DNA from 2 places in the Streptomyces sp. SUK 48 genome. Region 1 is predicted to be linked to the other one. Evidence: riboswitches for the same ligand, from Rfam matches in the RefSeq annotation. Region 1 holds a riboswitch; the other holds the start of a gene.

The links. A riboswitch is a leader RNA that binds a small molecule or an ion and turns the genes downstream of it on or off. The one in region 1 is predicted to bind S-adenosylmethionine.
Region 2: it holds a riboswitch for S-adenosylmethionine, as region 1 does, so the genes downstream of both, GHR20_RS26125 (aminotransferase class V-fold PLP-dependent enzyme) here and thrC (threonine synthase) in region 1, are expected to answer to the same signal.

The regions. Positions count from the first base shown of each region.
Region 1 is NZ_CP045740.1:4,607,750-4,612,154, forward strand. Features, by position in the region: gene GHR20_RS20140 (trehalose-6-phosphate synthase) at 1-1,192, opposite strand, end outside; gene GHR20_RS20145 (glucosyl-3-phosphoglycerate synthase) at 1,276-2,220, opposite strand; SAM riboswitch class I at 2,382-2,527, shown strand; gene thrC (threonine synthase) at 2,546-3,829, shown strand; gene GHR20_RS20155 (MoaD/ThiS family protein) at 3,826-4,104, shown strand.
Region 2 is NZ_CP045740.1:5,918,051-5,922,455, reverse strand. Features, by position in the region: gene GHR20_RS26135 (rhomboid family intramembrane serine protease) at 1-160, shown strand, start outside; gene GHR20_RS26130 (Lrp/AsnC ligand binding domain-containing protein) at 157-438, shown strand; gene GHR20_RS26125 (aminotransferase class V-fold PLP-dependent enzyme) at 478-1,818, opposite strand; SAM riboswitch class IV at 1,982-2,098, opposite strand; gene trpD (anthranilate phosphoribosyltransferase) at 2,181-3,245, opposite strand; gene GHR20_RS26115 (cytochrome bc complex cytochrome b subunit) at 3,409-4,405, opposite strand, start outside.

The DNA of each region.
Region 1 (4,405 bases):
CCTCGTCGGAGACGACCGGCACCTCCTTGGCGACCAGGTTCATGCCGTCCCGGATCGGGTTGACCAGCGCCACGTCGGCCAGCCGGTACGCGGCGAGCGAGCGGGCGAAGTCGTCCTTCACATGCAGCACCACCGGAATCCAACCCGGCGTCCCGTACGTCGAGTTGATCTCCTCGGCGACCCGGCGCACCTCGGCGGTGTAGTCCCGGTACACGGCGAGGTCCTGCCGGGAGGGGTACGCGAACGCGACGTGCACGACCTTCTCCCGCCACTCGGGGCGCTCGTCCAGCAGGTGCCGGTACGCCAGCAGCCCGCGCACGATGTTCTTGGACAGCTCGGTGCGGTCCACCCGGACGATGGTCCGGCGGCCCTCGCCGATCTCCGCGCGCAGCGCCGCCATCCGCTCGTCCACGTCCGGCCGGTGGGACCGCTCGCGCAGGAAGTCGGCGTCCGCGCCCAGGCCGTGCACCCCGATCCGCGTACCGGCGGGGATGCCGGGCCCCAGCACCGCGTGGCAGCACGCGGTGAACGCGTCCGCCCAGCGCCGGGTGAGGAACGCCGCCCGGTCCGCGCCGAGGATGCCGGTCAGCAGCTGGGCCGCGATGTCGTCCGGCAGCAGCCGGAAGTACTCCGCCGGCGCCCACGGCGTGTGCGAGAAGTGGCCGATGCGCAGATCGGGCCGCAGCCTGCGGAGCATCCGCGGGGCGAGCGCCAGGTGGTAGTCCTGGATCAGCACCGCCGCGCCCTCGCCCGCCTCCTCGGCCAGCGCCTCGGCGAACGCCCGGTTGTACGCCTCGTACGCCCCCCACCGCCGCCGGAACTCCGCGTCGAAGACGGGCTCCAGCGGGGTCTGGTACAGCATGTGGTGCACGAACCAGAGCACCGAGTTGGCGATCCCGTTGTACGCGTCGGCGAAGACCTCCGGGTCGATGTCCAGCATCCGCACCCGCTGACCGCCGGTGTCCGCCTCGGGCAGCAGCCCGCCCTCGGCGCGGCGCACGGCCTCGCGGTCGCCGTCGCCCAGCGCGGCGCACACCCAGACCGCGTTCGTCTCCGGGCCGATCGCCGACAGGCCCGAGACCAGCCCGCCGCCGCCCCGCCTGGCGCGCAGCGAGCCGTCCTCGCCCGTCTCGTACGAAACCGGGCCGCGATTGGACGCGACCAGCACGTCAGCACCATGCGTGGAAGCCATGGTCCAGAACCTAGCCCGGCTCCCGAACACTCAAACCCGCGGACCGGCCCAAAACCCGGCCGCACCGGGCCGCACCTGCGCTTTCACGCCACCCGGCGCCGGGCGTACTCCGCGATCTCGGTCATCGGCGGCCGCTCCTCGGTGTCCACCCGGTACGTCCGCGGCTCGAAGCCGGAGACACCCCGCTCGAACTGGGTGAGCGCGGGGCGCACGAGATGGCCGCGGGCCAGCCGCAGCTGGGCCGTGCGGTAGATGGCCGCCGCCATCCGGCCGAGCGCCTGCCCGTCCTGGTGCCGGTGCTTGCGCACCCCCACGTCCACCTGGGCCAGCGCGTCCAGGCCCACCAGGTGCAGCGCGTCCACCAGCATGCCGAGCTCCACCCCGTACCCGACCGGGAACGGCAGCTGTTCGAGCAGCGAGCGCCGGGCCGCGTACTCCCCGCCCAGCGGCTGCACGAAGCCCGCCAGCCGGGGCCAGTGCATGTTCAGCAGCGGACGCGCCATCAGCTCGGTGACCCGGCCGCCCTGCCCCGCCGTACCGGCGAGCGGCCGGTCGTACATCGCCTTGACCAGCTGGACGTCCGGCTCGGTGAGCAGCGGTCCGACGATGCCGAGGACGAAGTCGGAGGAGAACTCCCGCAGGTCCGCGTCGATGAAGCAGATGATGTCCCCGGTGGCGACGAGCAGCGAGCGCCACAGCACCTCGCCCTTGCCCGGCACCGCGGGTATCCGGGGCAGGATCGCGTCCCGGTGCACCACCCGCGCGCCCGCCGCGGCGGCGACCTCGGAGGTGCGGTCGGTGGAGCCGGAGTCGATCACGAGGACCTCGTCGACGAGCGGCACCCGCTCCATCAGATCGCGCCGGATCACCGCGACGATCTCGCCGACGGTCTCCTCCTCGTCGAGCGCGGGCAGCACCACGCTGATGGTCTGGCCGGTGCGCGCTTTCGCCGCCAGGACCTGGTGCGACGGCCGATCGCGCACGGACCAGGAACGGTTGCCCATCCAGCGCTCGACTTCTTCCAGCACGGTCCCCGGCTCCTCACGCTCGTCTCGCGGCTCGTCTCGCGGTACGGACGACTATCTCAACTCTCCCGGCCTTCGGTTACAGTCTTGAGCAACGCCGATGACCATCGCATGTCGGGGGTCGCGCGCGGACACACCGCAGCACTGCGGACACAATCGAATACCGCTCATCCAGAGGGGCAGAGGGACACGGCCCGATGAAGCCCCGGCAACCCTCCAGTCGGTTCTCGTGCGCAAAGCGGCGAGGCTCCCGGCTAGGGAAGGTGCCAAATCCGTCTCACGGCGAAGTGCGTCGTGAGGAAGATGAGGAGAAAGGGCCTCGCCTCCCATGGCTGTGCAGACAGTTGCCACCTCCGGTACCTCCACCGTCGATCTCGGCCCCGCCGCCGCCCTCAGCTGCCGCGAATGCGGCCACCGCGTCCCGCTCGGCCCGGTCTTCGCCTGCGAGGAGTGTTTCGGCCCGCTGGAGATCGCCTACGACTTCTCCGCCTACGACACCGAAGAGCTGCGCAAGCGGATCGAGGACGGCCCCGCCAACATCTGGCGCTACGCCCCGCTGCTGCCGGTCCCGGCCGATGTCGCGGACAAGCCGAACATCAACCCCGGCTGGACCAAGCTGGTCAAGGCCGACAACCTGGCCCGCGAGCTCGGCGTCACCGGCGGTCTGTACGTCAAGGACGACTCCGGCAACCCGACCCACTCCTTCAAGGACCGGGTCGTCGCCCAGGCCCTGGAGGCGGCCCGCGCCTTCGGCTTCACCACCCTGTCCTGCTCCTCCACCGGCAACCTGGCCGGCGCCGTCGGCGCCGCCGCCGCCCGCGCCGGACTGCGCTCCTGCGTGTTCATCCCGCACGACCTGGAGCAGGGCAAGGTCGTCATGGCCGCGGTCTACGGCGGTGAGCTGGTCGGCATCGAGGGCAACTACGACGACGTGAACCGCTTCTGCTCCGAGCTGATCGGCGACCCGGCCGGCGAGGGCTGGGGTTTCGTCAACGTGAACCTGCGGCCGTACTACGCCGAGGGCTCCAAGACCCTGGCGTACGAGATCTGCGAGCAGCTCGGCTGGCGGCTGCCCGACCAGATCGTGGTCCCGATCGCCTCCGGCTCCCAGCTCACCAAGATCGACAAGGGGCTGCGGGAGCTGATCGAGCTCGGTCTGGTCGAGGACCGGCCGTACAAGATCTTCGGCGCCCAGGCCGAGGGCTGCTCGCCGGTCTCGACCGCCTACAAGGCGGGCCACGACGTGGTGCGGCCGCAGAAGCCGGACACCATCGCCAAGTCCCTCGCCATCGGCAACCCGGCCGACGGTCCCTACGTCCTGGACATCGCCCGGCGCACCGGCGGCGCGGTGGAGGACGTGACGGACGAGCAGGTGGTGGACGCGATCAAGCTGCTGGCCCGCACCGAGGGCATCTTCGCCGAGACGGCCGGCGGGGTGACCGTCGGCGTCACCCGCAAGCTGATCGAGAGCGGGGCGCTCGACCCGGCGAAGACCACCGTCGTCCTCAACACCGGCGACGGCCTGAAGACCCTCGACGCGGTGGCCGGCACCGGCCTGACCGCCACCATCCGCCCGAACCTGGACTCCTTCCGAGAGGCTGGCCTCGCATGAGCGTGACCGTTCGCATCCCCACCATCCTGCGCACCTACACCGGCGGACAGGCCGAGGTCGCCGCCGAGGGCACGACCCTCGGCGAGGTCATCGAGAACCTGGAGAAGAACCACACCGGCATCGCCGCCCGCGTCCTGGACGACCAGGGCAAGCTGCGCCGGTTCGTGAACGTCTACGTCAACGACGACGACGTCCGTTTCGAGCAGGGCCTCGCGACCTCCACCCCGGACGGCGCGGGCGTCTCCATCATCCCGGCGGTGGCCGGCGGCTGCTGACCGAATGATCGATCATTACCTTAGGTAATGACGGTCACCAAAAGTACATCGGATTGCCCTCTCCGTGAGAGAAGCGGAGGGGGCAATTCTGTGTGATTGAGCGCGGTACAGTTGGGGAACGCGCCCTCCGGTGATCGAGGGTAAGCCCTCGGTTCTCTTCCGCGGTCCCGATAAGAAGTAGCCAAAATGCACGGCCTTTCCGCGGCTTTTGTGTCTTTTACGGGGCCCGACTTGCCCTGAATTCGGGTGAATTCTCCCCACATTCCGGATCGTTCGCGTCCAGAATTCTCGTCCAATTGAC
Region 2 (4,405 bases), 1.3 Mb from region 1:
GCTGGCGGCGGGGCGCTCGGTGCAGGGGCCCGGGGTGGCGTATCTGGCGCACCTGGTGGGGTTCGGGGCGGGGTTCGTCTACGCGTGGGTGCGCTTCGGACGTGGGGATAGAGTGAAATGCGCACCTGAACCGGCCCCCGAGGGAGAGAACCAGCCGTGATCACCGCGATCGTCCTCATCAAGACCAGCGTGGACCGGATTCCCGAGATCGCCGGGCAGATCGCCTCGCTGGAGTCGGTGAGCGAGGTCTTCTCCGTCACCGGTACGTACGACCTGATCGCCATGGTGCGGGTGCGGGAGCACGAGGACCTGGCCGATGTGATCCCCGGCCGGATCAGCAAGATCCCCGGTGTCGAGGCGACGGACACGCATGTGGCGTTCCGGACGTACTCGCAGCACGACCTGGAGGCGGCGTTCGCGATCGGTCTGGACTCCTGACCGTCCGCCGAAGGCCGCCCCGCCGGCCGTCCGCCCCCGTCACGCCACCGGCACGCAGCGCCCCTCCTCCGTACGGTACGTCCACTTCGCACCCTCGGTCACCAGCTGCCGCACGGCCGTGACGAAGCGGTCCACATGCTCGTCCGGGGTGCCCGCGCCGAAGCTCGCGCGGATGGCGTTCAGGGACGGGGCGCCGCACTCCGCGGGGGTCTCGGGGGCGGTGCCCAGCAGGGTGCGCAGCAGCGGGTGGGCGCAGAAGAGGCCGTCGCGGACGCCGATGCCGTACTCGGCGGAGAGCGCGGCCGCGAAGTGGGAGCTGTTCCAGCCGTCCACCACGAAGGAGAGCACGCCGACCCGCGGGGCGTCGTCCCCGAACAGGGACAACACCCTGACCTGCGGGATCTCGGCGAGGCCCGCGCGCACCCGGTCGATCAGGTACTGCTCGCGGGCGACCAGCGCGTCCCAGCCGGCCTCGGTGAGGGCCTGGCAGGCGGAGGCGACGGCGTAGGCGCCGATGACGTTCGGGGAGCCCGCCTCGTGCCGGGCGGCGCTCTCGTGCCACTCCACCTCCACTCCCCCGTCCGCGCGCCGGGCGACCGTGCGGCTGGCGCCGCCGCCCGCGAGGTAGGGCTCGGCGTCCCGCAGCCAGTCCGCGCGCCCGGCCAGCACGCCCGCGCCGAACGGGGCGTACAGCTTGTGCCCGGAGAAGGCGACCCAGTCGACGTCCAGGCCGGCGAGGGAGACCGGGTGGTGCGGGGCCAGCTGGGCGGCGTCCAGGACGATCCGGGCACCGTGGGCGTGCGCGGCGGCGGCCAGCTCGCGCACCGGCCACAGCTCCCCGGTGACATTGGAGGCACCGGTGACACAGACGAGGGCCGGGCCGTACGGGTCCCGGTCGGCGAGGGCCCGCTCCAGCGTCTCGACGGCCCCCCGCGGGCTGCGCGGCGCGTCCAGGTAGGTGACCTGGTCGTCCCGCCAGGGCAGCAGCGAGGCGTGGTGCTCGGTCTCGAAGACGAAGACCTGGCAACCGGCCGGGACCGCCCGGGCCAGCAGGTTCAGCGAGTCCGTGGTCGAGCGGGTGAAGACCACCTGGTCGTCGGCGCGGCAGCCGAGGAACTCCGCGACCGTGCGGCGCGCCTTCTCGAACAGGTCGGTGGAGAACTGGGAGAGGTACCCGGCGCCCCGGTGGACGCTGCCGTAGTACGGCGCGTAGGCGGCGACGTCGTCCCAGACGCGCTGGAGGGCGGGGGCGCTGGCCGCGTAGTCGAGGGCCGCGTAGGCGATGGTGCCGCCGGTGACGAGCGGAACGGTGACATCACGTCCCAGAACGGGCAGCGGGGTGGAAATCGACGGGTCGACGGCAACGGTGGAGACGGACATGGGGGACTCCCGTGAGAACGCACGCCGAAGGAGGCGTACGGAAGAAAGGTGAAAGGGGTGCGCGGAGGCGGGGCTCGGCGGCCCTAACGCATTCGCTTGCTCACGGGAGGCTCCCTCGCGGTGACCAGGACCCCTGGCCCGGCGCCGTCAACAGCGCCCGAGGGGTCCGCGCTTGCCGTAGACCTCGCTGCCTACGACCTGGTCCTCACCCGGGGCACCCCGCCACGGACGGAGGGTTGCCGGACAGTCGGCCGGGGCCTCATGACTGTCACTCATGACCTGACAGGGAACGTACGCGAAAAGATCGATGCCCCGCAACCCGTGTCCGGATCGCGGGACGATCAACTATCGGGCGAGAGCGCTCAGGCGTTGCTGGCGGCCACCCAGCGCTCCAGGGTCCGCTTCGCCGCGCCCGAGTCGATGGACTCGGCCGCCCTCGCCATCCCCGCGCGCAGCTGCTCCGTGAGCGGGGCGTCGGCCGGCTCCAGGGCCACGAGGGCCGCCGCCGAGTTCAGCAGCACCGCGTCCCGTACGGCCCCCCGCTCGCCGTCCAGCACCCGGCGGGCCACCTCCGCGTTGTAGGCCGCGTCCGCGCCGCGCAGGGCCTCCACGGGGACCAGCTCGATGCCGACGTCCCGCGGGTCGAAGAGCTCCTCGGACACCTTGCCGTCGCGCACCACCCACACCCGGGAGGTGGCGGTGACGGTCAGCTCGTCCAGGCCGTCGTCGCCGCGGAAGACCAGCGCGGAGTTGCCGCGCTCGGCGAAGACCCCGGCCACCACGGGCGCCATCCGCGGATCGGCGACGCCCACCGCCTGGGCGCGCACCTTCGCCGGGTTGGTCAGCGGGCCGAGCACATTGAAGGTCGTACGGATGCCCAACTGGCCGCGAGCGGCGGCGACATGGCGCAGCGAGGGGTGGAACTTCACCGCGAAGCAGATGGTGATGCCGGCCTCCTCGGCGACCTCGGCGACCCGCTTCGGGGTCAGCTGGAGGTTGATGCCCAGCTTCTCCAGGACGTCGGAGGAGCCGGAGGCTGAGGAGGCGGCGCGGTTGCCGTGCTTGACGACCTTGGCGCCGGTGCCCGCGACCACGATCGAGGACATGGTGGAGATGTTCACCGTCTTGGCGCCGTCGCCGCCGGTGCCGACGATGTCCACGGCCGGGCCCGGCACCTCGATCACGTTCGCGTGCTCGTACATGGTGCGCACGAGACCGGAGATCTCCTCGACGGTCTCGCCCTTGGCGCGCAGCGCCACCATGAACCCGGCGATCTGGGCGTCGGTCGCCTCGCCCCGCATGATCAGGTCCATCGCCCAGGCGGTGTCGTCCGCGGACAGGTTCTGGCCGGTCAGCAGGCCGTTCAACAGGGCGGGCCAGGAGCGGGCCGCCGCGGTGTCGCCTCCAGCGGGGGTCACAGCGCTCATCAGCCGCTCCTAGGGAAAAGTCGTGCTCGGTGGTGCTCAGGCGTGCTCGGTGGTTCGGTGGTTCGGTGGGAGAACCCGTACCCACCTTATCGACCCCCCGGCACGGGGAAGGGCCCCGTCCGGCTCGCGGACGGGGCCCTTCTGTGGCGTGGCGACGCGGGGATCAGTGGTGGCCGTGGCCGCTCGTGATCTCCTTGTACTCCTCGGAGGTCGGCTTCGGGATCTGGTTGTCCTCGCCGTAGTAGGCGTTGGACAGCTTCGCCCGGAGCTTCTCGGACGCCGTCACCTTGCGCTCGACACCGTTCTCGTCGACCGCGGGGCCGATCTCGGCCGGCGCGTACTGCGTGTGCGTGGTGAGCGTGTGCAGCTGCTCCTGGCTGAGCGGCTCGTGCACCTCGATGAACTCACCGTGCGGCAGCCGCTTGATGATGCCGGTCTCGCGACCGTGCAGCACCTTGTCGCGGTCGCGGCGCTGGAGGCCGAGGCAGATCCGCTTGGTGGCGATGAACGCGATGACCGGACCGACGAAGAAGAAGATCCGCACGAACCAGGTCACGGCGTTGATCGACAGGTGGAAGTGGGTGGCCCACAGGTCGTTGCCACCACCGACCAGCGTGATCATGTACATCGTCACCCAGGCGACACCGAGACCCGTACGGGTCGGGGCGTTGCGCGGGCGGTCCAGGATGTGGTGCTCGCTCTTGTCGCCGGTGATCCAGGACTCGATGAACGGGTAGGCCGCCATCGCGCCCAGCACCACACCGAAGAGGACCAGCGGGATGAACACGCCCAGGACCAGGGTGTGGCCCCAGAAGTTGATCTCCCAGCCCGGCATGAAGCGGATCAGACCCTCGGCGAAGCCCATGTACCAGTCGGGCTGGGCGCCGGTGGAGACCTGGTCGACCCGGTAGGGGCCGATGGCCCAGATCGGGTTGATCTGCGCGACCGCGGCGATGGCCGCGATGACACCGAAGACCAGGAAGAAGAAGCCTCCGGCCTTGGCCATGTAGACCGGCAGCAGCGGCATGCCGACGACGTTGTTGTTGGTCTTGCCCGGACCCGCGAACTGCGTGTGCTTGTGGTAGAAGACCAGGATCAGGTGCGCCACCATCAGGCCGAGCATGATGCCCGGCAGCAGCAGGATGTGGATCGAGTAGAAC